2 regions of the Kitasatospora sp. NPDC002227 genome follow, and region 2 is predicted to be linked to the other one. Evidence: riboswitches for the same ligand, from Rfam matches in the RefSeq annotation. Region 2 holds a riboswitch; the other holds the start of a gene.
What was found. A riboswitch is a leader RNA that binds a small molecule or an ion and turns the genes downstream of it on or off. The one in region 2 is predicted to bind glycine.
Positions count from the first base shown of each region.

Region 1 (14,936 bases), on a different contig from region 2:
GGCGTGTCGGTGGCGGGCCGGGGAGCCGTCGTCGGCGTGCGGTGGGGCGAGGCGGAGGGCTGAGGCGGAGGCGGTGTCGCGCTCGGCGAGGCGGCCGGGGGCGGCGGACTGCTGGGCGAGGAGCTGGGCGAAGGGCTGGGGGAGAGGCTCGGTTCGGGGGAGAGCGACGGGCTGGTGACGGCCGGCCGCGGCGCGGCGGTGTGCGGGGCGTTGCCGCTGAGCAGGGCCATACCGCCGACTCCGGCGAGGATCAGGGCGCCGAGGCCGATCGGCAGGCCGAGGGTGAGCGCGCGGTGGGTGTTCTCGCTGGCGTCCTGCACCGGTGGGCTCCCTGGGGTCGGCGTGCCGCTTGGCGGGCGAGCATAGCGAGCAGGGCCGGGCCCGGGCCAGGGTGGGGGCCGCAATTCGGGGGCGGCGCCGGGGCGAGGAGCGCCCGCAGGCGCGGCCGGTCCGGCCCTGGGGGTGGTGCCTGCCGGGATGCCCGGAGGCCCCGCACCTGGTGTGCAAGGTGCGGGGCCTCCGGGGCCGGGCTCGTGGCTGGTCGCGATGCCCTCGTCGACCGCTGTGGCCCGGGGCCGGGCGCCCTGTCCCTTGGCGCTCGGCTGGGCGTCCCTGTCAGACGCCGGTCTTGGCGGGCTCGCGGGTGTCAGCCGGAGCCGGGGTGGTGAGGGCGGGCTTGATGCGGCGGATGGCGAAGGGCACCAGGCCGGCGATCAGGCACATGACGCCCGCCGTCCAGAACGCGCTCTTGTAGGCGTCCAGGGTGGGCAGCGGGATCGGCAGGCCCTTGATGGTGTCGCCGGTCAGGATGGCGGCCATCACGGCGGTGCCGATGGCGCCACCGACGGTGCGCAGCACGGCGTTCATGCCGTTGGCGATGCCGGACTGCTCGGCCGGGACGGCGCCGTTGATGTAGGCGGGCATGGCCGCGTAGGCCAGGCCGACGCCGAGACCGAAGACGGCGGAGGCGAGGTAGATGTCGCCCTCGGCGCTGTGGCGCAGGGCCAGGTAGGCCATCGAGGCCGCACCCAGCACGCCACCGAGGACCAGCGGCAGACGCGGGCCGCGGCGGCCGATCAGCAGGGCACCCACCGGGGCGGCGAGCATCGAGCCGACGGCGGAGGGCAGCAGCATGACACCGGCGTGCAGGACGGTCGCGGTGAAGCCGTAGTGGGTGAACTTCTGCGGGGTCTGGGCGAAGTTGCTGATGACCATGAAGGAGCCGTACATCCCGAAGCCGATCAGCAGGCCGGAGATGTTGGTGAAGGCGACGGCCGGGCGGGCCATCATCTTCATGTCGACCAGCGGGTGCTTGACCTTGACCTCGATGATGATCCAGACCAGGGCGACCACGGCCGCGACGGCGAACAGGCCGAGGGTCTTGGTGGCGGTCCAGCCCCACTCGTTGCCCCGGCTGACGGCGATCAGCAGCGCGGAGAGCCAGCCGGCCAGGGTGATCGCGCCGAGCGGGTCGGCGCCACCCTCCTTGTCGACCACCGGGTCGCTCGGGACGCGCAGGACGACCAGGCCGACGGCGATCAGGCCGAAGATCAGGCCCATCCAGAAGATGGACTGGTAGCTCCAGTGCTCGAGCAGCAGACCGGTGGCGACCAGGCCGAGGCCGGAGCCGACGCCCATCGAGGCCGAGATCGCGGCGACGCCGCCGGTGACCTTCTCGCGGGGCAGCTCGTCACGGACGATGCTGATGGCCAGCGGCAGCACGCCACCGCCGGCGCCCTGCAGCACGCGGGCGACGACCAGCCAGGTGAAGGAGTGGGTGCTGACCGCCAGGGCGGACCCGGCGACCAGGCCGGCCAGCGAGATCAGCAGCACCGGCTTGCGCCCGCGCAGGTCGCCGAAGCGGCCGAGCAGCGGGGTCAGGACGGCCGCGGACAGCAGGTTCGCCGTCATCAGCCAGGTGATGTTGGAGCCGCTGACCTTCAGCTCCTTGGCCAGCGAGGGCAGGATCGGGACGACCGCGGTCTGCACCACGCTGAACGCCAGCATGGCCAGCACGAGGGCTGGGAGCACGCGGGCACTGCTCGGCTTGGGGGCCGTGGCGGTGGGCTGTGGTGCCTCACTCACGGTGACTTCCTCCAGTTCGATCCCGGCCTGCGGTGGTCGCTTGTGCCGGGGAAAAGTGAATGAACTGAAGTAACCATGCACCCCGATAGTTCAGTGTGTCAAATATCGACCGATGAAGCTTTGGCGGAGCGGCCCTGACGGTACGCCAAGGGCCCCGGCGGCGCCGGGGCCCTTGGGGCGGGGTCACTGCGGCGGTTCGTGGGCTTCGGGTGCGTCAGGGCCGTCCTGGATCTCCACGTGCTCGCGGCGCAGCTCCTCGCGGATCACGTGATCGTCGGTGTAGCGCTCGACCACCAGGCGGACCCGCTCGATCGGCACCAGGTACTTGTGCACCACCGGCCGCTCCTCCTGCAGGGTCACCTCCTCGACCGCCTCGGCGATCTCCTCCTGGGTGAGCGCGTCCCGCTCGCCGTCGCTGACCGGCACCCGCTCGACCCGGACCCGCTCGCGCACCACCGGGACGTGCCGTTCGACGGCCTCGCTGGTGACGTACTTGCGCAGCCGGGCGGTGTAGGTGACCGCCCACTCGGTGGTGATGTCGAGCCGCTCCTCGCGGCAGGTGATCTCGACCGGGCCGCTCGGCGCGCTGGTCTCGGCCGAGGGCATCGGGGCCGCGGGCCGTTCGAGGGTCGGGGAGGTGGCGGAGTTGACCGGGCGCATCGGCGCGGCGGGGGCGGACTTGTCGTGGTCGCGGACGGGGGTGGTGAACGCCATGGTGGTCGCCTCGGGCATCAACGGAGCGGGAGAGGGGTTCGGGGGCGGGGTGACCGCGGCCGGGGTGGCTGCGGCTGCGGTGGCTGCGGCAGCGGTGGTGGTCGCCGGGGGGACGGCGGTCTGCACGGTGCCGAAGTCGTGGTCGGCGGAGGTGGTGCCGGCCGCGGGGGGCGGGGCGGAGGAGGTGGTCTCCAGCCCGTAGTAGCGGTAGAGCTGGAGCTCCTGGGCGGGGGAGAGGTGCTGGCCCACGCCGAAGTCCGGCGAGTCCTTGATCAAGGCCTTGTCGTAGGGGACCTTGAGCTCCTCGCCGGAGAACTCGCTGGTGGTCAGCGGGACGAAGGCGTCCCGCCCGAAGATCCCGGTCCGCACGGCGGCCCACTCGGGCTCGCCCGTCGCGTCGTCGAGGTACACCTCGTCGACCGTGCCGATCTTGTCACCGTTCCGGTCGACCGCCTTGTGTCCGATCAGGTCGCGCGGATCGATATCGGTCTGCACGTTGTCCTCCAGTGCGGGTTGCTCCGGGAAAGGTCGGTCGGCCGGCGGCCGGCGGAGCTGTCCGGCTGCCATTTCATACGAAAAGCCATCAAACGGGTGGCAGCGAGCCGGATACCGCCGTCCGGGCAGGGGTTGGGCCGTTCGGGAGTGCTCCGAGCTGGGCCGTCCGACCTGACAGCGCCGGTGATCAGCGCCTGCCGCGCTGGTACCCTGGGCGCGACCGCCGAGCCCGCGCGGGAGAGTCCCCGACCCCCGTGAACTGCGGAGACGGGGCGCCGAAGGAGCAAACCCTCCCCGGAATCTCTCAGGCATCCGTACCGTGTGGGATAGGTCACTCTGGAAAGCAGGGCAGTGTCGACGGCCAGGGAGCCGACGCCACCGCCCTCACCGACGGTGCAAGCCGACGGGGCGCTCCGGCGTCGCGTGCGGGCGAAGCTCTCAGGTACCGATGACAGAGGGGGAGGCCTGTCGGGTCGTACCCAGGGAGCCGTCGCTGCCCCACAGCGGCAATCGGGCCCTCCGGTGTGCGCACCCCCGCCGGTCCGTGACCAGGAGGCCTCGACCCCCATGAACGCCCAGCCGACCACCGAAGCGACGCTCACCCAGCTTGAGCAGGCCAGCCCCTTCGAGTCCCGCCACATCGGCCCCGACGCCGCCGCCCAGGACAAGATGCTGGCGTTCGTCGGTTACGGCTCGCTCGACGAGCTCGCCGACGCCGCCGTGCCCGAGGCCATCCGCAGCCTCACCGCCCTCGACCTGCCCGCCGGGCGCAGCGAGGCCCAGGTGCTCGCCGAGCTGCGCGAGCTGGCCTCGCGCAACACCGTGCTGCAGCCGATGATCGGCCTCGGCTACTACGGCACCTTCACCCCGCCGGTGATCCTGCGCAACGTGCTCGAGAACCCGGCCTGGTACACCGCGTACACGCCGTACCAGCCGGAGATCTCGCAGGGCCGCCTGGAGGCGCTGCTCAACTTCCAGACCCTGGTCGCCGACCTGACCGGCCTGGACACCTCCGGCTCCTCGCTGCTCGACGAGGGCACCGCCGCCGCCGAGGCGATGGCGCTGGCCCGCCGCGTCACCAAGGTCAAGGGCGGTGTCTTCCTGATCGACGCCGACACCCTGCCGCAGACCGTCGCGGTGATCCAGACCCGCGCGGAGCCGACCGGTGTCGAGGTCGTCGTCGCCGACCTCGCCGAGGGCATCCCGGCCGAGATCGCCGAGCGCGGCGTCTTCGGTGTGCTGCTGCAGTACCCCGGCGCCTCCGGCGCGGTCCGCGACCTCGCCCCGGTGATCGAGCAGGCCCACGGCCTGGGTGCGGTCGTCGCGGTCGCCGCCGACCTGCTGGCGCTGACCCTGCTCAAGTCGCCCGGCTCGCTCGGCGCCGACATCGCCTGCGGCACCTCGCAGCGCTTCGGCGTGCCGATGGGCTTCGGCGGCCCGCACGCCGGCTACCTGGCCGTGCGCGCCGAGTACGCCCGCAACCTGCCCGGCCGCCTGGTCGGCGTCTCCGTCGACGCCGACGGCAACCGCGCCTACCGCCTGGCGCTGCAGACCCGCGAGCAGCACATCCGCCGCGAGAAGGCCACCTCCAACATCTGCACCGCCCAGGTGCTGCTGGCCGTGATGGCCTCGATGTACGCCGTCTACCACGGCCCCGACGGCCTGGCCGACATCGCCCGCCGCACCCACCGCTACGCCGCCGCGCTGGCCGAGGGCCTGCGCGCCGGTGGCGTCGAGCTGACCGCCGGCGAGTTCTTCGACACCGTCACCGCGCGCGTCCCCGGCAAGGCCGCCGAGATCGCCGCCGCCGCCCGCGCGAACGGCGTCAACGTCTACCAGGACGGCGCGGACCTGATCTCCGTCTCCTGCGACGAGACCACCACCCGCGAGCACCTGGCCGCCGTCTGGGCCGCCTTCGGCGTCAGCGCCGCGGAGGTCGCCGAGACCGCCGACGCGCTGCCGGCCGCGCTGCTGCGCGAGGACGAGTACCTGACCCACCCGGTCTTCCACAGCCACCGCTCCGAGACCGCCATGCTGCGCTACCTGCGCCGCCTGTCGGACCGGGACTACGCGCTGGACCGCGGCATGATCCCGCTGGGCTCCTGCACCATGAAGCTCAACGCGACCACCGAGATGGAGCCGGTCACCTGGCCCGAGTTCGGCCAGCTGCACCCCTTCGCGCCGATCGACCAGGCGGCGGGCTTCCTCACCCTGATCCGCGGCCTGGAGCAGCAGCTCGTCGAGGTCACCGGCTACGACGCCGTCTCGATCCAGCCGAACGCCGGCTCCCAGGGCGAGCTCGCCGGCCTGCTGGCCGTGCGCGCCTACCACCACGCCAACGGCGACACCCAGCGTGACGTCTGCCTGATCCCCTCCTCGGCGCACGGCACCAACGCCGCCTCCGCCGTGATGGCCGGCATGCGCGTCGTCGTGGTCAAGACCCTGGTCGACGGCGACGTGGACGTCGAGGACCTCAAGGCCAAGATCGAGCAGCACCGCGACCAGCTCTCGGTGCTCATGGTCACCTACCCGTCCACCCACGGCGTGTACGAGACCGAGATCACCCAGATCTGCGCCATGGTGCACGAGGCCGGCGGCCAGGTGTACGTGGACGGTGCCAACCTGAACGCCCTGGTCGGCCTCGCCAAGCCGGGCAAGTTCGGCGCGGACGTCTCGCACCTGAACCTGCACAAGACCTTCTGCATCCCGCACGGCGGCGGCGGCCCGGGCGTCGGCCCGGTCGCGGTGCGCGCGCACCTCGCGCCGTACCTGCCCAACCACCCGCTGCAGGCGGAGGCGGGCCCGGCCACCGGTGTCGGCCCGATCTCGGCCGCGCCGTGGGGCTCGGCGGCCATCCTGCCGATCTCCTGGTCGTACGTGCGCCTGATGGGCGGCGAGGGCCTCAAGCACGCGACCCAGGTCGCCGTGCTGAACGCCAACTACATCGCCAAGCGCCTGGCCCCGCACTTCCCGGTGCTCTACACCGGCCCCGGCGGCCTGGTGGCGCACGAGTGCATCATCGACCTGCGCCCGCTCTCCAAGGAGACCGGTGTGACGGTGGACGACATCGCCAAGCGCCTGATCGACTACGGCTTCCACGCGCCGACCATGTCTTTCCCGGTGGCCGGCACGCTCATGATCGAGCCGACCGAGTCCGAGGACCTGCACGAGATCGACCGCTTCTGCGAGGCGATGATCGAGATCCGCGCCGAGATCGAGAAGGTCGGCTCGGGCGAGTGGGCCGCGGAGGACAACCCGCTGCGCAACGCCCCGCACACCGCGGCCACCCTGGCCGGCGAGTGGGCGCACGGCTACACCCGCCAGGAGGCCGTCTTCCCGGCCGGCGTGAACCCGGCCGACAAGTACTGGCCGCCGGTGAGCCGGATCGACGGCGCCTACGGCGACCGCAACCTGGTCTGCTCCTGCCCGCCGCTGGACGAGTACGGCGTCTGACCGGTTCAGACACGCTGAAGGCCCTGGTGGAGCTGCTGCTCCGCCAGGGCCTTCGTACGTGGTTCGGACCCCCGTGGTCCGTGGTGCTCCTCAGCTCGCCGAGAGGGCCGGCTGGCGGCGCGGGGCGATGACCCGGCCGTCGGGCAGGAGTTCACCGGTGTCGTCGAAGAGCAGGACGCCGTTGCAGAGCAGGCTCCAGCCCTGCTCGGGGTGGCGTGCCACGGGCATGGCCGCCTCACGGTCGTTCGACTCCGCCGACGGACACTCCGGACGGTGCTGGCACATAGCTCGTACCCTCGCTTCGCTTACGGCCCGGCCCGCGTACGGCTGCCCCCGGGGCGTTCGCCGCACCGGCCGGAACCTACCCACCGGTTCGGGTGTGAACCGGCACTGTCACGGGTAGGGCTGATCGCTCCCCCGCGGTACCCAGTGTCTGCCTCCCGGGCGCGCCGCGCAGCGATTTGGTGATTTGCGACACAACTGATCGCCCGGACCACCCGTTCAGGCGGCCGTACGGGCACGGCGGTGCCGGACGGGTCAGCCGGGGCTGGCCCGTCCGGGTGATTGTGCACTGCCCCGAGGCGCTAGGAGGACAGGCCGAGGGCGAGCGGGGCGGGGGTCAGGGCGCGCTCGAGCAGGGCGAGCAGCTCGGCGGCCGGGTAGACCCGGTGGGCGGTGACGCCGAGCGGGGCGGGGGCCAGCGGGATCAGCAGGTCGGTGGCGGGGCCGGGCTCGGGGTGGTGCAGCCACAGGGCGGTGGCGTAGTGGCCCGGCATGGTCAGCAGCCTGGGCAGGTGCCGGGAGCGGGCGGCCTGGGTCAGCTGCCAGGCCTGGCGCAGCGCCCGGACGGTGGAGTCCAGGTAGGGCCCGGCGGTGAAGTGCGAGAAGGCGTGCCCGTCCGGCGTCTCGATCACCTCGGCCGCCGCGACGGCCGCGGCAGCCGGGGCGGGATGGGCCAGACCGGTGGCCGGACCGGGCTGGATCAGGAAGCGCCAGCCCGTCCGGGGGGCGGTGTACAGCTCGGCGCCCCGACCGCTCAGCACGTGGACCGCGAGCGGGTGCGCGGGGAGCAGCGGCCCCTCGGCATGTCGCAGTGCGGCGGCGGCGGGGCGGCGCAGTGCGGCCTCGGAGTCGAGTGCCGCGAGCACCGCGCGCAGGGCGCTGGGCGGAGGCTGGGGAGTCTGCAGAGTCATGGCGGGGCGCCTCTCCGGGAGAGATTGGCGTGCGAGTGCGGCATACCGGCTGGCAGTGGGTGTGACGGGAGACCTGGCCGTGTCCGGTTGGGCATGATCGCGGTGCGGGCGGGAGCCTGCCGCCGAGGGGGAGACACGGGCGGCGCGGCACCGGGCAGAGCGCAGTGCGAATTCTACTCGAACAGGTGCGCAGGGTGACCTTCATATCACGTTCAGTGGCGTGCGGCAAGTCGGGAAACAGCTGACGGTCTGTCAGTCATCTTGTGTCGCCAAGCTGTTCGACCTGCGGGGTATGGATCTTCCGGGTGGGCATCATGCAGGCCTGACATTTTGTAGGCGAGCACTGGGCAGAAGCCGTCGACCACTGGTGAAGGGGCACCCATGGGCGAGAAGGTCGTTGCGACACGGGCGGAGCTCTCCGACCGGCAGCTCTACCGGCGAAAGCTCCAAGGCTGTCTCGACGCCCTGGAACGGATGCTGCGAGAGGGGCGGTTCGACCGGCCCAAGGCCATGATGGGCCTGGAGATGGAGCTCAACCTGGCGGACGAGCAGGGCCTGCCCCTGATGACCAACGAGCAGGTGCTCTCCTCGATCGCCTCCAGCGACTTCCAGACCGAGCTGGGCCGCTTCAACATCGAGCTCAACGTGGCCCCCCGGCGCCTGGGCGGCCACGTCCTCGACGAGCTGCGCGAGGAGCTGGTCACCGGCCTGCACTACGCCGACCGGCAGGCGGAGGCCGTCGGGGCCCGGATCGTGATGGTCGGCATCCTGCCGACCCTCGACCTGGACCACACCGGTGCGGAGGCGATGTCGAGCAACGACCGGTACACCCTGCTCAGCGACCAGATCCTGGCCGCGCGCGGGGAGGACATCGCGCTCGACATCGAGGGGGTCGAGCGCCTGTCCGTCGAGTCGGTCTCGATGGTGGCCGAGGCCGCCGCGACCTCGGTGCAGCTGCACCTGCAGGTCACCCCCGAGCGGTTCGCCTCGGTCTGGAACGCCGCCCAGGCGATCTCCTCGGTGCAGGTGGCGCTCGGCGCCAACTCGCCGTTCCTGTTCGGGCGCGAGCTCTGGCGCGAGACGCGCCCCGTGCTGTTCCAACAGGCCTGCGACACCCGGACGGCCGAGCTCAAGGCACAGGGCGTGCGCCCGATCACCTGGTTCGGGGAGCGCTGGGTGGACTCCGCGCTGGACCTCTTCGCGGAGAACCAGCGGTACTTCCCCGCGCTTCTGCCGATCTGCTCCGACGAGGACCCGGGCAAGGTGCTGGCCTCCGGAGGAGTCCCCAAGCTGTCCGAGATGCGGCTGCACAACGGCACCATCTACCGGTGGAACCGCCCGATCTACGACGTCGCCGGCGGGGTGCCGCACCTGCGGGTGGAGAACCGCTGCCTGCCGGCCGGGCCGACGGTGGCCGACACGCTGGCCAACTCCGCCTTCTACTACGGCCTGGTCCGGGTGCTGGCCGAGCAGCCACGGCCGGTCTGGAGCCGGCTCGCCTTCGCCCAAGCCGACGAGAACTTCCACCACGCCGCCCGGTACGGCATCGAGTCCGTCCTGCAGTGGCCCCGGCACGGGCGCGGGGCGCGCGGCACCAACGCCGTGGCCGTCACCGACCTGGTGCTGAACGAACTGCTGCCGCTCGCCCACCAGGGCCTGGACGAGTGGGGCATCGAGCCCGGCGACCGGGACCGCTACCTCGGCATCATCGAGCAGCGCTGCCTGCGCCGCACCAACGGCGCCGCCTGGCAGGCCGCCACCGTGCACCGGCTGCGCGAGCAGTACGGCATGGACCGGGCGGCCTCGATCGCGGCGATGACCCGGCGGTACATGGAGCACAGCCGCACCGGGGAGCCGGTGCACACCTGGCCGGTGGGGTAGCGCCCGGCTCCCAGGAGCGTGTGCGAGGATGATCGGCCCGGTGGCGCGGTGCGCCGCCGGGCCTTGATCGCCCCGCGCTGGAGAGCACCTGGTGACTGCCGTGACGACCGAACCCGAGACCCTCGCGCCCTCGCGCCGCCTGCTGGCGGCGGAGCTGCTGATCGTGCTCGGGCTCTCGCTCGGGGCCAGCGGCCTGTCCGCCCTGATCAGCTTCACCGGCTCGCTCACCGCGCCGACGGCGCTCGGGCAGCAGGTCGCCCGGCTGAACTCCTCGCTGGCGCCCGGCCGCCCCTGGCTGGACCTCGCCTGGCAGCTCTACTACGTGCTGCGCGGGCTGATGCCGGTCGCGCTGGTCGGCTACCTGCTGGTGCGCGAGGGCAGCTCGCTGCGCGCCATCGGCTTCGACCTGCGGCGCAGATGGCCGGACCTCGGGCGCGGCGCGGCCGTCGCCGCCGCGATCGGCGGCTCGGGCCTGCTGCTCTACCTGGGCGCCCAGGCCTTCGGGGTCAACCTGACGGTGGCGCCGTCCGGGCTGCCCGACGTCTGGTGGCGCATCCCCGTACTGATCGCCTCCGCCTGGCAGAACGCGATCCTGGAGGAGGTGATCGTCCTCGGGTACCTGCTGCGCCGCCTCGGACAGTTCGGCTGGGGCTGGCCGGCGATCGTGGTCACCAGCTCGGTGCTGCGCGGTTCGTACCACCTCTACCAGGGCGTCGGCGGGCTGGTCGGCAACATGGTGATGGGCGCCGTGTTCTGCCTGCTGTACCGGCGGTGGGGGCGGGTGGCGCCGCTGGTGGCGGCGCACGCACTGATCGACACCGTGGCCTTCGTCGGCTACGCGCTGCTGGCCGGCCACGTCAGCTGGCTGCCGACGGGCTGAGCACCCCCTCCAGGACGGTGACGGCCCGGCCGGAGAGCAGGACGCGGCCGCCCTTGAGCTCGCAGGTCACCGAGCCGCCGCGGGGCGAGGCCTGGTAGCCCGTCAGGGTGAGGCTGCCCAGCCGCTCGGCCCAGTACGGGGCCAGGGCGGTGTGGGCGCTGCCGGTCACCGGGTCCTCCGGGATGCCGCAGGCCGGGCCGAAGAAGCGGGAGACGAACTGGTACGGCCCGGCGGGGTCGTCGGCCCCCGCGGTGGCGATCACGCCGCGGACCGGGAGGGTGGCGACGGCGTTCAGGTCCGGCCGCAGGCCGCGGACGGTGTGCTCGCTCTTCAGCACGACCACCAGGTCGCCCAGGGCCCCCGTGTCGTACGCCGCGAGGATCTCGGCGCCGAGGGCCTCGGCGAGGCCGGGCGGGACGGCGGCGGCCACCGGCGGGTTGGCCGGGAAGTCCAGGGTGATCGAACCGTCCGGCTCGGGGCGGGCCAGCAGGGTGCCGCTCATGCTCTCGAAGGCCGCCCAGGCGCCCGCCTCGACCAGGCCGTCGGCGCGCAGCGCGTGGACGGTGGCCAAGGTCGCGTGCCCGCAGAGGTTGGCCTCCTCGGTCGGGGTGAACCAGCGCAGCGCCCAGCCGCCGCCGGGCAGCGCCCGTACGTACGCCGTCTCGGAGAGGTTGACCTCGGCGGCCACCCGCCGCATCCAGCGCTCCTCGGGCCACTCGGGCCCGTCCAGCACGCAGACGGCGGCGGGGTTCCCGGCGAACGGCCGGTCGGTGAAGGCGTCGACGATTCTGATCCGCATACCCCCGACTCTAGGTGGCGCGGCTCACGTGCGGACAGGGCCAATCCGGGGCAGGTGGACCGTGAGGAGAGGAGCGGTGATGGGGGAGAGGTTCCGGCTGCACGGCGTGGAGTTCGACACCGACGAGATCGAGCGGGCCCACCTGCGGCGCGGGTACACCGGCGGGGAGCTGACGATCTGGACCAGGGACGGGGAGGAGTACTGCTGGTACATCTACATCCGGGACTCGCGCGAGGACCACGACGCCTACGTGATGCTCAAGTACCACACCGACTGCTACACCGAGACCTGGCCGAAGCGGAGCTGGGGCGGCGGGGGCTGAGCGGAGGGCGGCCGGGCGGTGGCGTACAACTGGGGGATGGCCTCGAACAACCTGCGCCGCCGTCATCTCGCCGCGTGCGCCGCCGCGCCCGGCTACCCCGAGGTGGGGGCCACCCGCGCGGCCGCGCTGCCCGCCGGCTACTCCTGGCTGCGCCGGCGGATCCACCTCGGGCACGGGCCCGCCGTGCTGGCGCGGGCCGGCGCGTACGTGCTCGGCTGGGGGCCGCAGCTGGGCTCGGGCTTCGCGGTGTACCCACCGCCCGGGCGGCTGGTGGCCGGGGCCACCGTGCTGCTGCGGATCGGCCTGCCCCGGCTGCGGTGGCCCCGGGTGGTGATCCCGTGCCGGGTGGTGTGGACCGTCGAGGAGGCCGACCGGATCGGTTTCGCCTACGGCACCCTGCCGGGGCATCCGGAGTGCGGCGAGGAGTCCTTCGTGGTGACCATGGACGCCGACGGCGAGGTGTGGTTCGAGGTGACGGCGTTCTCGCGGCCGGCGGCCTGGTACGCGCGGCTCGGCGGGCCGGTGACGGCGGTGCTGCAGCACCTGGCGACCGAGCGGTACCTCCGGGTGGTGGCCGCCGCGGTCTGACAGCCTCACAGGCGGCGGGGGCCGGCGCCGTCCTCGGCGAGGGTGTCGCCGGGGTTGAGCAGGGTGCAGGCCTTCATCGAGAGGCAGCCGCAGCCGATGCAGCCGGTGAGTTCGGCCTCCAGGCGTTCGATGGTCCGGCGGCGCTCCTCGAGGCGGAGCTTCCAGGCGCGGGAGGCGCGCTGCCACTCCTGGTGGCTCGGCGGGCGGTCGAGGGGGACGTCGGCGAAGGCCTCGCGGAGGTCCTGCAGGGGAATGCCGATCCGCTTGGCCACCGAGACCAGGGCGATCCGGCGCAGCATGTGCCGGGGGTAGCGGCGCTGGTTGCGCTCGTCGCGCTCGGAGGCGATCAGGCCGAGCTCCTCGTAGAACCGCAGGGCGGACACCGCGGCCCCGGTCCGGGCGCTGACCTCGCCGATGGCCAGCCGGTCGTCGGGTTGACGGGTCATCATCGCCTCCTGTTGACCTCAAGATTACTTGAGGCCGTACGGTCGGCCGTGCCGGAGCGGCAGACAGTACCGACCTGAGAGGACGACAGGCCGATGGCTTATGTGATCGCCCAGCCCTGTGTGGACGTCAAGGACAAGGCATGTGTGGAGGAGTGCCCGTTCGACTGCATCTACGAGGGCGGGCGGATGCTCTACATCCATCCCGACGAGTGCACCGACTGCGGCGCCTGTGAGGTGGTCTGCCCGGTGGAGGCGATCTTCTACGAGGACGACACCCCGGAGCAGTGGCGGCCGTTCAACGCGGCGAACGCCGAGTTCTGCGCGGAGCTCGGCTCCCCGCTCGGCAGCGCGAAGCTCGGCCCGATCGCCGGGGACCACCCGATGGTGGCGGCGCTGCCCCTCCCGCACGCCGGCTGACCTACCAGCGGCGGGGTGCGGGCGGGCGGGCCAGGAGGCGGTCGACGTGGTGGCGTCGGAGGCCCTCGGCGGGATCGACGGGGAGGAGGAGGCGGTCGCGCCGGAGGAAGGAGCGGCGGCGGAGGGAGGCGGGGATGATGTCGTCCACCCAGGCGAAGGGGCGGCCCTCGGCGTGGCGCAGCAGCGGGGCCCACTTGGTGGCGCGGATCAGGTCCAGGACGGGGACGCGCGGGTCTCCGGGCTGGGGGAGAGGTGGGTGTTGGCGTGGTCCTCCCAGGTGGTGGCCCAGGTGAGGTCGTAGGTGCCGGCGAGCTCCTGCAGCCAGGCGGCGTGGCGGGCGGAGAGGTGGACGTCGAGGTCGAGGATGCGGTGGGTGGTGCACTCGGGGGTGGGGTGGTCCGGGTTCAGCACGCCGTCGACGTCGAGGTAGAGCAGGGGCCTCACGGGGCCTCCGTACGGGCGAGGGTGCGGACTTCGGGGACGAGCAGGGCCAGGGCGGCGAGCAGGAGGGTGGTCAGGGCGCAGGTCCACAGGGCGCCCGGGAGGGTGAGGGCGGTGGCGGCCGGGCCGGCCAGGGCGGTGCCGAGCGGGGCGAGGCAGATCGAGCCGAGTGCGTCGTAGGCGGACACCCGGGAGAGCAGGGCCGGGGGGATCTCCTGCTGGAGGGCGATCATCCAGTTGATGCCGAAGAGGGTGACGCCCGTGCCGGCGGCGAACATCGCGACGGCGAGCAGCGGGAGCGACAGGTGCAGGGCGAGCGCCAGGGCAGGGGCGGCGAACAGGAAGACGCCCCAGTTGCCCGCGAGCAGGATGCGGCGGGGCCGCCAGGCGGCCAGCGGTATCCCGGCGAGCACCATGCCGAGCCCGAAGGCGGCCATCGCCAGGCCCCAGCTCGACGCCCCGCCCAGCTGCTCCTTGGCCACCACCGGCCCGTACACCGTCTCGGTGGCCTCGACGCAGGCGATCACCACGCCGAACTGCACCACGATCGCCCAGAGCCAGCGGCGGCCCACGAACTCCCGCCAGCCCTCGCGCAGCTCGGTGAGCATGCTCGCGCCGCCGTGCCCGGCCCCGGCCTCCTCGGCTGGGATCAGCAGCCGCAGCGCCGCGGCCGCCGCGAAGCCGAACGCGTCGATCGCCAGCACCCAACCGGGCCCGACGACGGCGGTGAGGGCGCCGCCGAGCGCCGCGCCGCCGATCTGGGCGGCGTTCCGCGCCATCTGGAAGATCGAGAAGGCCCGGGTGGCGTGCTCGGCCGGCACGCTCGCCATGAGCACCCCCTGCGAGGCCGGGCCGTAGAAAGCCTGGCCGATCCCGCCCGCGGCCGAGAGCAGCACCAGGGCCGGCAGCCCGGCGTGCCCGGTGAGCACCAGGGCGGCGAGCACCGCCTGGCTGAGGGCGTTGAAGGTGTTGGCCGCGACCATCACCCGCTGCCGGGGCAGCCGGTCGGCGAGGGCGCCGCCGACGAGCAGGAAGAGCACGGTGGGCAGCAGACGGGCGCCGGTGACGTACCCGACCTCGGCCGTGCCGCCGCCGGTGGCCAGCACGGCGAAGGCGGTGGCGATCGGGGCGGCGGCGTTGCCGAGGCCGCTCACCACGGTGGCGGCGGTCTGGACGCGGTAGGTGCGGCTGGCCCATGCGAGCGGCGGAACGAGGGTGGTCA
Region 1 is NZ_JBEOWY010000076.1:1,273-16,208, reverse strand. It holds gene ABT095_RS36780 (hypothetical protein) at 1-320, opposite strand, end outside; gene ABT095_RS36775 (MFS transporter) at 616-2,085, opposite strand; gene ABT095_RS36770 (PRC and DUF2382 domain-containing protein) at 2,269-3,294, opposite strand; glycine riboswitch at 3,519-3,624, shown strand; glycine riboswitch at 3,626-3,756, shown strand; gene gcvP (aminomethyl-transferring glycine dehydrogenase) at 3,862-6,747, shown strand; gene ABT095_RS36760 (DUF5999 family protein) at 6,838-7,032, opposite strand; gene ABT095_RS36755 (hypothetical protein) at 7,332-7,940, opposite strand; gene ABT095_RS36750 (glutamate-cysteine ligase family protein) at 8,322-9,821, shown strand; gene ABT095_RS36745 (CPBP family intramembrane glutamic endopeptidase) at 9,913-10,701, shown strand; gene ABT095_RS36740 (PhzF family phenazine biosynthesis protein) at 10,679-11,500, opposite strand; gene ABT095_RS36735 (hypothetical protein) at 11,580-11,822, shown strand; gene ABT095_RS36730 (DUF1990 domain-containing protein) at 11,859-12,410, shown strand; gene soxR (redox-sensitive transcriptional activator SoxR) at 12,416-12,856, opposite strand; gene fdxA (ferredoxin) at 12,950-13,273, shown strand; gene ABT095_RS36715 (hypothetical protein) at 13,275-13,421, opposite strand; gene ABT095_RS36710 (HAD domain-containing protein) at 13,481-13,717, opposite strand; gene ABT095_RS36705 (MFS transporter) at 13,714-14,936, opposite strand, start outside.
Region 1: it holds a riboswitch for glycine, as region 2 does, so the genes downstream of both, gcvP (aminomethyl-transferring glycine dehydrogenase) here and gcvT (glycine cleavage system aminomethyltransferase GcvT) in region 2, are expected to answer to the same signal.

Region 2 (14,936 bases):
CAGAAGCATGGCGACGACGTTCACAAGCCGTCGGATGAAATACACGAGCATTGCGGTCGGCGCCGCCGGGCGCCGGCCGGTCCTCCTGTAGGAGTCCCGGCCGGCCCCGGCGGACGCCCTCACCTGCCCTTCGGACTAGCTGAGCGAAACTACGGAAGCGGGTGAGGGAACGTCACTTGCCGTCGGAGACACCGAGGGCCTGGAAGTCCACCTCGCCGAAGGCGTCGGAGACGTAGACGTTGGTCAGGCGCGGGTTGCGGTAGTTGAGCGCCTTGTCGGCCACGATCGGCAGCCAGTAGGCCCCGTCGGTGACCTTGTGGTTGATCTGCTTGTAGAGGTCAGCAGCCTTGGTCGGGTCGGTCTCGACGGCGGCCTTGTCGAACAGGGCGTCGACGGCCGGGTCGCTGATCTCCGGGTAGTTGCTGTTGCCGTTCTTGACGATGAAGCGGCTGTCCATGAGCGGCTGCATGTAGCCGGAGCCGTTCGGGTAGTCGGCGCCCCAGCCGGCGACCATCAGGCCGTAGCCCTTCTGGTGCACGACGTCCGGCGCACCGATGACCGACGGGAGCAGCTTGCCGTCGTACTGGTCGACGGTGACGTCCACGTTGATCGCCTTGAGCGCGGTCTGGAGGGCGACGGCGGAGTCGACCTCCTTCTTCTTGTTGCCACGCACGGCGATGGTGGTCTTGAAGCCGTCCGGCTTGCCACAGGCGGCCAGCTCGGACTTCGCCTTGGCGAGGTCCGGGGTGCCCTTGGTCAGGTTGAACGGGTCGTAGTCGTCCGAGCCCGCGATGTTCGGGGGCAGCATCGAGCCGTAGAGCGAACCGGCCGTCTGGCCGCCACGGGCGGTCTGCAGGGCCTTGGTGTCGGCCGCGTACAGGACGGCGCTACGGCAGTGGACGTTGTCGAACGGCGCGACCTTGGAGGAGATCGCGATGAAGCGGATGAAGCCGTTGTACGGGTCGTCCGTGTTGGCCTTGAGCTTCGGGTCGGTCAGGACCTTGACCTGGGCGGCCTGCGAGAGACCGGTCTGCGACCAGTCGAGGTCGGCGGTGCCGTCCAGCTCGCGGTTGTCCATGTCGTCCGCGTTGGTGGTGACGGTCAGCTTGACGACGTCCGGCAGGGCCTTGCGGAACGGGTCGGTGGCCGGGTCCCAGTTGGGGTTGCGGACCAGCTCGTAGTACTTGCCGGCCTGCGCGGTCTTGAACATGTACGGGCCCGAGGAGACCGGGTGGTCACCGTACTTGGAGCCGGTGTCCGACTTCATCGGGACCGGCGCGGCGGAGCCCATCGCGAGCAGGTACGGGAAGGACGAGTCCGGGGTCTTCAGGTTGAAGACGATGGTGGTGTCGTCCGGGGTCTGGACCGTCTTCAGGCCCAGCTTGTCCGGAGCGGTGTCCTTGTACGGGCCGGGGTAGTTCTGGCCCTGGTCGAGGGAGCTGACCAGGTAGACCGGGCCGCCGGAGATGACGTCCTGCGCGAAGATGCGCTCGATGCCGTACTTGATGTCCTTCGAGGTGATCGGCGAGCCGTCCTCGAACTTCAGGCCGCTCTTCAGCTTGAAGGTGTAGGTCTTCTTGTCGTCCGAGATGGTCGGCTGCGCGGCGGCCAGGTCGGGGACGAGCTTCAGGCCGTCCTTGCCCGGCTTGCCGTCGAAGGCGAGCAGGGTGCGGGCGTAGTAGCGCTCGAAGTTCCACACCGAGGCGTAGTAGGCACGGCCCGGGTCCATCGAGTCGGCGTCGGTGCTCGTCCAGAGGTTGAGCGTGCCGCCCTTCTTGTCGGAGGGGTTCAGCACCTTGTCGACGGCGGCGTTGAAGCCGCCCTGCGCCGAAGCACCGGCCGACGGGCTGGTGCCGCCGCTCTTGGAGCCGCCACAGGCCGAGATGGTGAGAGCCAGCGTCGCCGCGAGGGCGGCGGCGGCAAGCGTCCGGTTACGCGTCATGGGTACTGATTCCTCCTGGAGAAGTGCGGGCCTGAGCGGTCCGCCGGGGGTGGGTGAAACCCCCGAGAACAGTGGGATCGGGCGGGGCCGATCGAGGGGCTGTGAAGCGGGCTCAGTTGCCCTTGGGGTCGAGCGCGTCGCGCAGGCCGTCACCGAAGAGGTTGAAGGCGAGCACGGTGACGAAGATCGCCAGACCCGGGATGACCATGTAGGTCGGGTCGGACTGGTAGATCCCGATGGCGTCGTTGAGCATCTGGCCCCAGGAGGGGGTCGGCGGCTTGACACCGGCACCGAGGAAGCTGAGCGCGGCCTCGCTGAGGATGTTGGTCGGGATGATCAGCGTCATGTAGACGAGGATCGGAGCGACCAGGTTGGGCAGCAGTTCCTTGAGCAGGATGTGGCCGCTGCCGGCACCGAGGCTGCGGGCGGCGTCGATGTACTCGCGCTCGCGCAGCGACATCACCTGCCCGCGCACGATGCGGCCGATGTACGGCCAGCCGAAGAAGCCGATGACGACGACCAGGATGACCATCCGCAGGAACGAACCGCTGAGACCGATCAGGTCGTTGGGCATCACCGAGATCAGCGCGATGGAGAAGAGCAGCTGCGGGAAGGCCAGCAGCACGTCCATGACCCGGCTGATGACGGAGTCGATCCAGCCGCCGAAGAAGCCGGCGGCCATGCCGAGGAGGACACCGATCACGGTGGAGAGGGCGGCGGCGGAGAAGGCCACGCCGAGCGAGACCCGGGCGCCGTAGACGACCCGGCTGAAGACGTCGCGGCCGAACTTCGGGTCGACGCCGAGCCAGAAGTCGCCGCTGATGCCGCCGTAGGCGCCGTTGGGCAGACCGAGGTCCGGGTTGATCTGGTCCGGGTGCGGTTCGTCCACCGGGTGGCCGAACAGCGAGATGATCACCGGCGCGAAGATCGCCACCAGAATCAGCAGGACCACCACGGCGCCGCCGAAGAGCGCGACCTTGTCGCGCTTCAGGCGGGCCCAGGCGATCTTGCCGGGCGAGCGGCCCTCGATCTTCTTCGGCGCGGCTACGGAGGCGGCCTCAGGCCCGGCCTCGGCGGCGGAGCCGGTGGTCTCGGTGGGTGTGGTCATGAGTCAGTTCGTTCCCCTCGCCGACGGTGGCCGGCCCACGGTGTCCTGGACGTGCGCGGAGGGCCGGACCCGGTCCGGGCCCGGTGCCGAGGACGGTCCGGTTGTTCGCGACTGTGCGGTGCGGTGCGTCGGTGCGGTGGTGCCGTCGCCAGGTGGCTGCGGCGGTGCAGATCGATGTCAGGGGTCCCCGCGGTGCCGGCGCGCGTTGTGGGGGCGCGGCGGTCGGGGCGGGGGGTGGTGCAAGGCAGTGAAGAGGTGGAGCGTCACAGAATTTCTGTAGTTCAGGCTGCGCGTTGGGCCCTCGTGGGGCTGGTCCCGCGCACTGCACTGCGGAGACTCTCCGTCATCGGAGCAGCGTTCCGCCAGACCTGGCTGCCGAAGGATGCCCAACTGTGATCTGTCGGCATGCATCGGTGATCTTGCCGCATAACGCTCTTCACACAGCTGTTACCGGCGGGGCCGGGCGCCTACGACCGAGATGACTGCGGCTCAGCTCCATCGCATGCGAAGGGAGTTCAGTGCTGGGGCGGAGGCCAGCCGTAGCCCGGGCGCGGCGCGGCCTCGCGGTCGTAGAACGGGCGGGCCTGGGCGCGCATCCACAGCGCCACCGGGTCGTAGTCGTCGGCCAGCAGCACGGTCGAGACCGAGAGGCCCTCCGGAGCGTGCCCGAGCGCACGCTGCACCAGCGCCCGGACGGCCTCCACCGCGGGGGGTGAGGCGTCGTAGAGGTCGAGGCCGATCGCCAGGTACTCCCCGCCGAGCACCGGGCGCACCCAGGCGGCCCGCAGCGCCCGCAGGCACGACAGCTCGGCCCCCTGCTGGGCCAGCACGGCGTAGAACTGCGGCGCGTTCAGCTGCGGCTCGCTCAGCTGCAGCGGGCCGGCCGGCAGCCGGTCGAGCCCGGCGGCCACCCGGCGCAGGTCGGCCCAGGGGATACCGACCCCGCCGCCGGGCGCGTGCGGGTTGAGCCACAGGCCCCAGCGGGTGCGGTAGAGGGCACTGGCGATCTCGGTGCCGGGGATCACCTCGTGCGCCCGGGCCCAGCCGGAGGCGGCCAGCTGCTCGGCGGAGGTGACGGCGGGGGCGTAGCCGAGCCCGCCGATCTCCATGTTCCCGTACTGCGCGTCGGGGCTGCCGGGCTGTCCGTGCCACAGCAGCATCCACACCTCGCCCTCGGCGAGCGCGCGGAGCAGCTGTTCGTACGCCTCGTACCGCTCTGGCGCGACCTCACGCATGGCGCGCTCCAGCGCACCGCCGCCCGTCGCACTCACCCTGATGCCTTTCGCTCAACGACCGCGCGGCTAACCGCGCGCGTAGAAGGGTCTCACCCGGGTCAGCAACCACTCCACCACCGGGTCGGCGACCGCGTCGAGCAGCACCAGGTTGACGCCCCAGGGCGCCCCCGCGGTTCCGAGCGCGCGCCCGAGCGCGTCGTTGACCTGCGCCGGGTCGGCCGCCGCGTCCAGCTGGACGCCGACGTACAGCACGGCGCTCTCGCCCTCGACGCTGGCCAGCGCCCGGCGCGCGGTCAGCACGCCCGGCTGCTGGGTCAGTTCGGTGATGGCGGCGGCCAGGAAGGCGTACGGCTCCTCGTGCGGAGCCGGCTCGCGCAGGGCGACCCGGGCCCCGTCCGGCTGCTGCTGCCAGCGGTCCCCCTGCGGGCCCCGGCGCAGTTCGCCGACCCCCTCGGGTGGCACCGGGATGCCCACCGGGGCCTCGGGGTTGACGGCGATGCCCACCCCGAGCGGCAGTCCGCGGGCGAACTCCCAGGCCGGGGCGATGGCGAAGGGCATGCCGGGGGCGTGCCGCAGGAAGAGCTCCTGGGAGGAGAAGACGGGTACGTACGGTGCGCCCGCCAGCTCGATGGTGGGCAGGTCGAGCGCGTGGCCGTGGGGGTCGGCGCCGGCCGGCAGCGGGATCCAGATCTGGCTGCGCGCCAGCACCTCGATCACCCGGGGCGTGGCACCGGGGTCACCGAGCGCAGCCGTGAGCACCTGCTCGAGCTCGTTCGCGGGCCAGCCGCCGCCCTCGGTCGTCCAGCCCTGCGCCTGGGTCTCACCCGCCGGGTGTCCCATGCCACCGCCCCTCTGCCCGTCCGTGCCTCGGGGAGAGCCTATCGGCCCGAGCCGTGGCGGCGCCGGGGCTGTGACGGGGCCGTGGCGGGAGTGTGACCTGACAGCGGCGCCGGGCCCCTCTCCCCTCCCCAGCTCCGGGCATGCCATGATGGGCGCGTCCTCCCCGGGGGATGTCAACTCCATATTGGCCGCTCGAACCCGCGCGGGAGAGTCCGGAGTGCCCCCAGGGCACGGCCGGCGCCGAAGGAGCAAGTCCTCCCCGGAATCTCTCAGGCCCCCCTACCGCACGGGCTAGGCACATCTGGAAAGTGGACACGGCCGCGCCGTGCGCCCACCCACGGTGCAAGCCGCCATCCTTGTCCTTGCGGGCAAGTGTGGGCGGTGAAGCTCTCAGGTTGCGACGACAGATGGGGAGAAGCCGCCCCCGCATGCCCGTACGCAGGTCCACGCCCACAGCGTGGCGCCCCTGAGTGCCCAGCCAAGGAGCCATCCCGCCATGTCTGCACCCCGTCTGACCGCGCTCGACGCCCTGCACCGCTCGCTCGGTGCGACGATGACCGACTTCGCGGGCTGGGACATGCCGCTGCGCTACGGCAGCGAGCGCGAGGAGCACCTGGCCGTCCGTACCAAGGCTGGCCTCTTCGACCTCTCGCACATGGGCGAGATCACCGTGACCGGCCCGCAGGCCGGCGAGCTGCTCGACCACGCGCTGGTCGGCTTCATCTCCGCCCTCGGCGAGCTGCGCGCCCGCTACACCATGATCTGCCGCGAGGACGGCGGCATCCTGGACGACCTGATCGTCTACCGCACCGGTGAGACCGAGTACATGGTCGTCGCCAACGCCTCCAACGCCCAGGTCGTGCTCGACGCGCTGACCGAGCGCGCGGCCGGCTTCGACGCCGTGGTGCGCGACGACCGCGACGCCTACGCCCTGCTCGCCGTCCAGGGCCCGGAGGCCAACGGCATCCTCGCCTCGCAGACCGACGCCGACCTGCCCGGCCTCAAGTACTACGCCCTGCTGCCCGCCACCGTCTCGGGCAAGTCCGTCTGGCTGGCCCGCACCGGCTACACCGGCGAGGACGGCTTCGAGATCTTCTGCCGCCCCGAGGACGCCGAGCACCTGTGGCAGGCGCTGACCGAGGCGGGCGCCGGTGCGGGTCTCGTCCCCTGCGGCCTCTCCTGCCGCGACACGCTGCGCCTGGAGGCGGGCATGCCGCTGTACGGGCATGAGCTGAACACCGACCTCACCCCGTTCGACGCGGGCCTCGGCCGAGTGGTCCGCTTCGACAAGACCACCAACAACGGTGAGTTCGTCGGCCGCAAGGCCCTGGAGGCGGCCGCCGCCCAGGCCGAGACCAACCCCCCGCGCAAGCTGGTCGGCCTGGTCTCCGAGGGCAAGCGCGTCCCGCGCGCCGAGTACGGCGTGGTCAGCACCGATGGCACCCCGATCGGGCGGATCACCTCCGGCGCCCCCTCCCCCACCCTGGGCAAGCCGATCGCCATCGCGTACGTGGACGCCGCCCACGCCGAGCCCGGCACCGCCGTGGCCGTGGACGTCCGTGGCAAGCACGAGCCGGTCGAGGTCGTCGCGCTCCCGTTCTACAAGCGCGCCCGCTGAACCTGACCACGTCCCCTGTATGTCCGGTCCGCTCAGCGGACGGCTTCGCCCTACCCTCTTGCGATCCTGGAGAATGACGCCATGAGCAACCCCACCGACCTGAAGTACAGCAAGGAGCACGAGTGGCTGACGGCCGCCGAGGGCGGTGTGTCGACCATCGGCATCACCAAGCACGCGGCCGACGCGCTCGGTGACATCGTCTACGTCCAGCTCCCGGCCGTCGGTGACGAGGTCACCGCCGGTGAGACCTGTGGCGAGCTGGAGTCCACCAAGTCCGTCAGCGACCTGTTCTCGCCGGTCTCCGGCAAGGTCGTCGAGATCAACGACTCCGTCGTGGACGACCCGGCCTCGGTGAACAACGACCCGTTCGGCGACGCCTGGCTGTTCAAGGTCGAGGTCACCGCCGAGCAGGACGAGCTGCTCACCTCCGCCGAGTACGACGCCTTCATCGGCGCCTGAGCCTCCCGCTCGAACCGGGGCGGCCGCAGCGCGGCGGCCGCCCCTGCCTCCCCACGGTCCACACGACGGGAAGACCCACCATGACGGTTCTGAACCAGTCCCTGCACGCGCTCGACCCCGAGATCGCCGCCGCGGTCGACGCCGAGCTGCACCGCCAGCAGACCACCCTCGAGATGATCGCCTCCGAGAACTTCGCCCCCGTGGCGGTCATGGAGGCCCAGGGCTCGGTGCTGACCAACAAGTACGCCGAGGGCTACCCCGGCCGTCGCTACTACGGCGGCTGCGAGCACGTCGACGTGGCCGAGCAGATCGCGATCGACCGGGTCAAGGAGCTGTTCGGGGCCGAGTACGCCAACGTCCAGCCGCACTCCGGCGCCTCCGCCAACCAGGCCGCCCTGTTCGCCATCGCCCAGCCCGGCGACACCATCCTGGGCCTGGACCTGGCGCACGGCGGCCACCTGACCCACGGCATGCGGCTGAACTTCTCCGGCAAGCAGTTCAACGTGGTCGCGTACCACGTCGACGAGGCCGGCCTGGTCGACATGGCCGAGGTCGAGCGCCTCGCCAAGGAGCACCGCCCCAAGGTCATCATCGCGGGCTGGTCCGCCTACCCGCGCCAGCTGGACTTCGCCGAGTTCCGCCGGATCGCCGACGAGGTCGAGGCGTACCTCTGGGTCGACATGGCCCACTTCGCCGGCCTGGTCGCCGCCGGTCTGCACCCGAACCCGGTCCAGTACGCGGACGTGGTCACCTCCACTACGCACAAGACCCTGGGCGGCCCGCGCGGCGGCATCATCCTGGCCAAGCAGGAGTTCGCCAAGAAGCTCAACTCCTCGGTCTTCCCCGGCTTCCAGGGCGGCCCGCTGGAGCACGTGATCGCGGCCAAGGCCGTCTCCTTCAAGGTCGCCGCCTCGGCGGACTTCAAGGACCGCCAGCAGCGCACCCTGGAGGGCGCGAAGGCGCTCGCCGCCCGCCTGCTCGCCGACGACTGCACCGCCGCCGGCGTCTCCGTCCTCTCCGGCGGCACCGACGTGCACCTGGTCCTGGTCGACCTGCGCAACAGCGAGCTGGACGGCCAGCAGGCCGAGGACCGCCTGCACGAGGTCGGCATCACGGTCAACCGCAACGCCGTCCCGAACGACCCGCGCCCGCCGATGGTCACCTCCGGCCTGCGCATCGGCACCCCGGCCCTGGCCACCCGCGGCTTCCAGGCCGAGGACTTCCGCGAGGTCGCCGACGTCATCGCCGAGGCCCTGCTCCCGGGCTTCGACGAGGCCAAGGCCGCCGCGCTGAAGGCCCGCGTCACCGCGCTGGCCGACAAGCACCCGCTGTACCCGAACCTGTAACCAGGTCTTCCCCCGGAAGGCGCGGCCCCTACCCCCGCCTCGCCTTCCGAAACCTCGGGGCACCGCGCACACTGGAAGGTGGAGCGCGGTGCCCCGTCCCATGCTCCCCCTTAGTCCTTCCCACGAGACCAGACAAGGACGTCCCCCGTGGCGCTCAGCGTTTTCGACCTCTTCTCCATCGGCATCGGGCCCTCCAGCTCCCACACCGTCGGCCCGATGCGTGCGGCCCGGATGTTCGCCCGCCGCCTGAAGTCGGAGGGGCTGATCGCCGAGGTCACGGCCGTCCGCGCCGAACTCTTCGGCTCCCTCGGCGCCACCGGCCACGGCCACGGCACCCCGAAGGCCGTCCTGCTCGGCCTGGAGGGCCACTCCCCCCGCACCGTCGACGTCGACCAGGCCGACCTGGACGTCGAGCGGATCAAGGCCGAGAAGCGCCTGAAGCTGCTCGGCACCCACGAGATCGCCTTCGACGCGGACAGCCAGCTGATCCTGCACCGCCGCCGCTCCCTGCCGTACCACGCCAACGGCATGACCCTCTTCGCCTACGACGCGGCCGGGGTGCCCGTCCTGGAGAAGACCTACTACTCGGTCGGCGGCGGCTTCGTGGTCGACGAGGACGCGATCGGCGCCGACCGCGTGGTGCCCGACGACGCCCAGCTGCGCTACCCCTTCCGCACCGGCGAGGAGCTGCTGCGCCTCACCCGCGAGACCGGGCTCTCCATCTCCGGCCTGATGCTGGAGAACGAGAAGGCCTGGCGCAGCGAGGCCGAGATCCGGGCCGGTCTGCTGGAGATCTGGGGCGTGATGCAGGAGTGCGTCGCGGCCGGCATGTCCCGCGAGGGCATCCTGCCGGGCGGGCTGAAGGTCCGCCGCCGCGCCGCCGCCGGGGCCCGTGCCCTGCGCGCCGAGGGCATCGGCCCGGCCAACGCCATGGAGTGGGTCACGCTCTACGCGATGGCCGTCAACGAGGAGAACGCCTCCGGGCAGCGCGTGGTCACCGCTCCCACCAACGGCGCGGCCGGCATCATCCCGGCCGTCCTGCACTACTTCCTCAACTTCATCCCGGGCGCCGACGACGACGGCATCGTCCGCTTCCTGCTCGCCGCGGGCGCGATCGGCATGCTCTTCAAGGAGAACGCCTCCATCTCCGGCGCCGAGGTCGGCTGCCAGGGGGAGGTCGGCTCCGCCTGCTCGATGGCCGCCGGCGGCCTCGCCGAGGTCCTCGGCGGCACCCCCGAGCAGGTCGAGAACGCCGCCGAGATCGGCATCGAGCACAACCTCGGCCTCACCTGCGACCCGGTCGGCGGCCTGGTCCAGATCCCGTGCATCGAGCGCAACGGCATGGCCTCCGTCAAGGCCGTCACCGCCGCCCGGATGGCCCTGCGCGGCGACGGCCGCCACCACGTCTCCCTCGACAAGGCCATCAAGACCATGAAGGAGACCGGCGCGGACATGAAGATCAAGTACAAGGAGACCTCGCGCGGCGGCCTCGCGGTCAACGTCATCGAGTGCTGACCGGCCGGACCCACCGGCGGTGAGCGAGCGGTGAGCCGGCGGCTAGCAGGCGGTTAGCCGGAAGCGGAAGGATTGGGTCCATCGCGACGGAGGCCACCGCCCCGCCGCTCAGGTCGGTGGATCCTCGGGGGAGTCCACCGCCCACGGGGGTGGTGGACTCCGCTTCGTGGTTTCACGGCGGACGGGGGCTCCGCGTCGCCTGTCAGGCCGTGACACGCTCGCGGATCTTGAGCTCGCACCAGACGCCCTTGCCCCGGGGCAGCAGATCCGCCCCCCAGCGCTCGGAGAGCGCCTCCACCAGCACCAACCCGTAGCCGTTCTCGTTGCCCGGCTCGGCGACGATCCGGCAGGGCAGCGCCCGGGAGGAGTCGCGGACCTCGATCCGCAGCTTGCCGGGGGCCCTGGTCAGCCGCAGGCCGATGGTGCGGCCGCCGGCGTGCCGGACGGCGTTGGAGAGCAGCTCGCCGCTCAGCAGCTCGCCGGCCTCCAGCTGCGGGTGCAGCTGGAGGGCCTGCAGGGCGTGCAGGACGACCCGGCGGGCCACCCCGACCAGTTCGGGCCGGGCGGGGAGGAAGACCTCCTCCTCCGCCGCCAGCTCGGCGCAGAAGCGGGCGAAGTGCAGCCGCTCCAGCTCGTCCGGCGGGAGCTGCTCCAGCGACTCCAGCAGCAGCGAGCCGCCGCGTGACACCACGTCACCACCACTCCCCGCTCCGGGAAGTGATGCCCACTCTGCTTCGCCCCAGCCCGCCATGAGCCCATCATCGCGGAACGCGAGCAGCCGCGTACGGACAATGACCAAACGATCACTATTCTGCTGGCATATGCCACCAGCAAGGCTGGTGGTTACCGTGCTGTCACCAGTTGCCCCAGGGGACGTTCCAGCCGCTCAGACCGTTGTCGGGCTCCACCTGGCCGCCCTTGGAGTTGACCACCTTCACCACGTCGCCGACGAGTGAACTGTCGAAGAACTTACCGGCGTCCGAACTCCCGCTGCCCGCTTGGGTGTCGGAGAGGCCGATGCAGCCGTGGCTGGCGTTGTAGGAGCCGAAGGCGTCGCTCCAGTAGTTGCCGTGCACGTAGGTGCCCGAGGTGGTCAGCCGCATCGCGTGCGGCACCTGCAGGTCGTACTCCTCCCCCTTCGCGGAGGTGATGCCCTGCGAGGTCATCCGGGTCGTCCCGGACTTCTCCCCGATCACCATGGTGCCGTTCCAGCTGGCGAAGCCGGGCTTGCCCGCGGTGATGGGGTACGTCGCCGTGACCTGCCCGCCGCGCTCGACCTTCATCTCGTCCGACGAGGCGTCAACCGTCGAGATCTGGGACCGCCCGATCGTGAACGGCTCGTCGGCGTCGACCCCGCCGTAGACGTCCGGCGCGATCTCCACGCCCTTCAGCCGGTAGTGCACCGTCACCTTGGTGTCCGGCTTCCAGTACGACTCGGGCCGGAAGTCCACCCGGCGGCTGCCGAACCAGTGGCCCTTGACCACCGAGCCGTCCGAGGTGTCGAAGGTGATGCCGGCCTCGACGGCCTTCCTGTCCTTGACGTCCCGGTCGAACTCCAGCGAGACGATCATGCCGACCCCGTAGGTGCCCTGGGCGTCGATGTTGTCGTGCGGGCTGGCCTCGTCCTCGGGGGTGAGGGTGGTGAAGCTGCTGGTGGCCGTGGCGGCGAGCCCGGCCTGGTCGGCCGCGGTGGCGTTCACGGTGTACTTCTGGCCGACCGACAGCGCGCCCTTGGGCGCCCAGCCGGAGCCGTCGGCGGTGACGGCCCCGTCGACCGCCCGGCCCTGCTGGTCGGTCACCTTGACGGTGCTCAGCTTGCCGCTCGCCACCGAGACCTTGAGCGCGCCGCCCGGCTTGACGTCCTTGGCCCCGTCGGCCGGCTCGATCTTCACCACGGCGGCCGAGACCGTGGGCCCGGGTGAGGCGGAGGCCGAGGGCGCCTTGCTCCCGGCCCGCGCGGCGGCCGCGTCGGCGCCCGATCCCGAGCCCGATCCGCAGGCCGCCGTCATCAGCACCAGCGCGCCGCCCAGGCCCACGGCGGCCAGCCCCCTGCGCTTGCTGCTCTTCACGTCGTCACTCCCCGTCCGGCAGGCCGCTGCGGCCTACCACGTGCTCCAGTTCATGTTCCAGCCGCTCAGGCCGTTGTCGGGGTCGACGTGCTCCCCGACCGAGTTCTTGATCGTCACGACGTCCCCCACCATCGCGTCCGCGTAGTACTTGCCCGCGGAGGAGTCCTCGCTGCCCGCGTCACCGGGGGCGTCCTGCAGGCCGACGCAGCCGTGGCTGACGTTGGTGCGGCCGAAGACGCTCGGGTCGGACCAGTTGTTGCCGTGCACGTAGGTGCCGCTGTCGGTCAGGCGCAGCGAGTGCGGCACCTTCTCCTTGTACGCGGCACCCTCCAGGCCCGGGACGGTGGAGGAGTCCATCGTCGCCGTGCCCTCCTTCGCCTCGATCACCATGGTGCCGTTGTAGGCGTTCCAGGACTTCGGCTCGGTGCGGCCCGTGCTGATCGGGATCGTCTTGTACGGGGCGCCGTTGCGGGTCACCGTCATGATGTGGGTGGAGGCGTCCACCGTGGAGATCTGCGAGCGGCCGATGGTGAAGGGCTCGTCGCTGTCCACCCCGCCGTACACGCCGGGGGCGATCTCCACGCTCTTCAGCCGGTAGTGCACGGTCACCTTGGCGCCGGTGGGCCAGTACTGCTCGGGGCGGAAGTCCACCCGGCGGTCACCGAACCAGTGGCCCTTGACCACGGCGCCGTTCGAGGTCTCGAAGGTGACGCCCGCCTCGACGGCCTTCTTGTCCTTGACGTCCCGGTCGAAGGTGAGCGAGACGATCATGCCGACGCCGTAGGTGCCCTGGGCGTCGATGTTGTCGTGGGCGCTCGCCTCCTTGGCGGGGGTGAGCGTGGCGAAGCTGCTGGTGGCCGCGGCCACCAGGCCCTTGTCGTCGGTGGCCTGGGCGGCGACCGAGTACTGCTCGGAGACCGAGAGGCTGCCGGTGGGCAGCCAGCTGAGGCCGTCCGCCGAGACCTTGCCCTCGACCGGGCGGCCCTCCTTGTCGGTCACCTTGACGGTGCTCAGCTTGCCGCTGGCCACCGAGACCTTGAGCGCGCCGCTCGGCTTGACGTCGGTGGCGCCGTTGGCCGGCGAGATGCTCACCACGGCCGCCGAGACGGCCGGCTTGCTGGGCGTCGGGGTCTTGCCCGCGCCGCCGGAGGCCGAGCCGCCGCCACTCGAGCTGCAGGCCGCCGTGAGGGCTATCGCCCCGCCGACCACCGCCGCCGTCACACCTCTGCCGATGGACTTCATGCCCCGCTCTCCGATCTCGTTTCCCACGTAGTACACGTCTCAACATGCCCGCCGAGTTGCGCCCGGCCCCGGCGGTTTCTGTCACGAACGAGCAACGGCCCGGCCACCCCCTCACGGGAGCGGCCGGGCCGGGGGCTCCGCTCGGTTACCAGGCGCTCCACGGGAGCGTCCAGCCACTGAGGCCGTTGTCGGCCGAGACGGTCTTGCCGTTCTTGGAGTTCACGATCTTGACCACGTCGCCGACCATCGAGTCGGCGAAGAACTTGCCCGCGGTCGAGCCGTCGTCGCCGCCCTTGGCGTCCTGCATCGAGATGCAGCCGTGGCTGGCGTTGCTCTTGCCGAAGAAGTTGCTCCAGTAGTTCCCGTGCACGTAGGTGCCCGAGGCGGTCAGCCGCATCGCGTGCGGCACGTCCGGCACGTCGTACTCGGAGCCCACCACGTTGGCGACGGTCGCGGAGTTCATCCGGGTGACCTTCTCCTTGGAGGAGATCACCATGGTGCCGTTCCACGACGGGTTGTCGTCGTTGCCGCCCGTGATCGGGATGGTGGTGGTCGAGCCGCCCTTCTTGACCGTCATCATGTCGGTCGCCAGGTCGGCGGTGCTGATCTTGGAGCGGCCGATGGTGAACGGCTCGTCCCGGTCCACGTCACCGTACACGCCGGGCGAGACCTCGACGCTCTTCAGCTTGTAGTGGATGGTCACCTTGGTGCCCGGCGCCCAGTACTTCTCGGGGCGGAAGTCGAGGCGCGTGCTGCCGAACCAGTGGCCCTTCACCTGGGTGTGGTCGCTGGCCTCGATGGTGATGCCCTTGAGCACGTCGGCCTTGTTCTTGATCGCCTTGGTGAAGTTGACCGAGACGATCATGCCGACGCCGTAGGTGCCGTTGTCGGAGATGTTGTCCGTGGCGGCGGCCACCTTGGCCGGGGTCAGCGTGGTGAAGCTGCTGGTCGCGGCGGAGACCAGCCCGGCCGAGTCCTTGGCCTGCGCGCTCACGTGGTACGAGGTGCCGACCGCGAGAGCGGCGCTGGGCTTCCAGCTGAGGCCGTCGGCGGATATGTCGCCCGCGACGGCGGCGCCGTTCTTGTCCGTCACCTGGACGGCGGTCAGGGTGCCGCTGGCCACGCTCACCGAGAGCGCGTCCTTCGGTGAGACGTCCGCGGAGCCGTCCTTCGGCAGCACGGTCAGCACCGCGGCCGAGGTCTTGGGCGCCTCCGAGCTCGGCGCGGCCGCGGGCTTGTCGCCACCGCCGCCGCCGGCGGCGGCGGTGCCGCCCCCGCCCGAGCCGCCGCAGGCCGCCGTCAGCAGCAGCGCGCCGCCCACGGCCAGGGCCACGCCCGCACGGCGCCCAGGCCGGCTCTTCCTCAGTGCGACGTCGGCCGCTATGACGGGCTTCACAGTTCCGCTCCCCTCCCGGTTGTCCACGGTGGTAACACGCGTCGTCCGCCGGAACAGTTGCACCGGGCCCTGCTTCAACCGCGCGGGTCGCCAGGATAACCGTGCGGTTCGGATGGATCTTCGGCGGGAGGGCCGTGAAAGGTCAGTGAACTCCCGGCGCGGTGGC
Region 2 is NZ_JBEOWY010000010.1:56,274-71,209, forward strand. It holds gene ABT095_RS11675 (ABC transporter permease) at 1-51, opposite strand, end outside; gene ABT095_RS11680 (ABC transporter substrate-binding protein) at 173-1,942, opposite strand; gene ABT095_RS11685 (ABC transporter permease) at 2,055-3,050, opposite strand; gene ABT095_RS11690 (enhanced serine sensitivity protein SseB C-terminal domain-containing protein) at 3,566-4,285, opposite strand; gene ABT095_RS11695 (enhanced serine sensitivity protein SseB) at 4,352-5,125, opposite strand; glycine riboswitch at 5,319-5,420, shown strand; gene gcvT (glycine cleavage system aminomethyltransferase GcvT) at 5,622-6,743, shown strand; gene gcvH (glycine cleavage system protein GcvH) at 6,825-7,202, shown strand; gene glyA (serine hydroxymethyltransferase) at 7,283-8,548, shown strand; gene ABT095_RS11715 (L-serine ammonia-lyase) at 8,696-10,063, shown strand; gene ABT095_RS11720 (ATP-binding protein) at 10,266-10,754, opposite strand; gene ABT095_RS11725 (L,D-transpeptidase) at 10,918-12,132, opposite strand; gene ABT095_RS11730 (L,D-transpeptidase) at 12,166-13,374, opposite strand; gene ABT095_RS11735 (L,D-transpeptidase) at 13,520-14,770, opposite strand; gene ABT095_RS11740 (L,D-transpeptidase) at 14,913-14,936, opposite strand, start outside.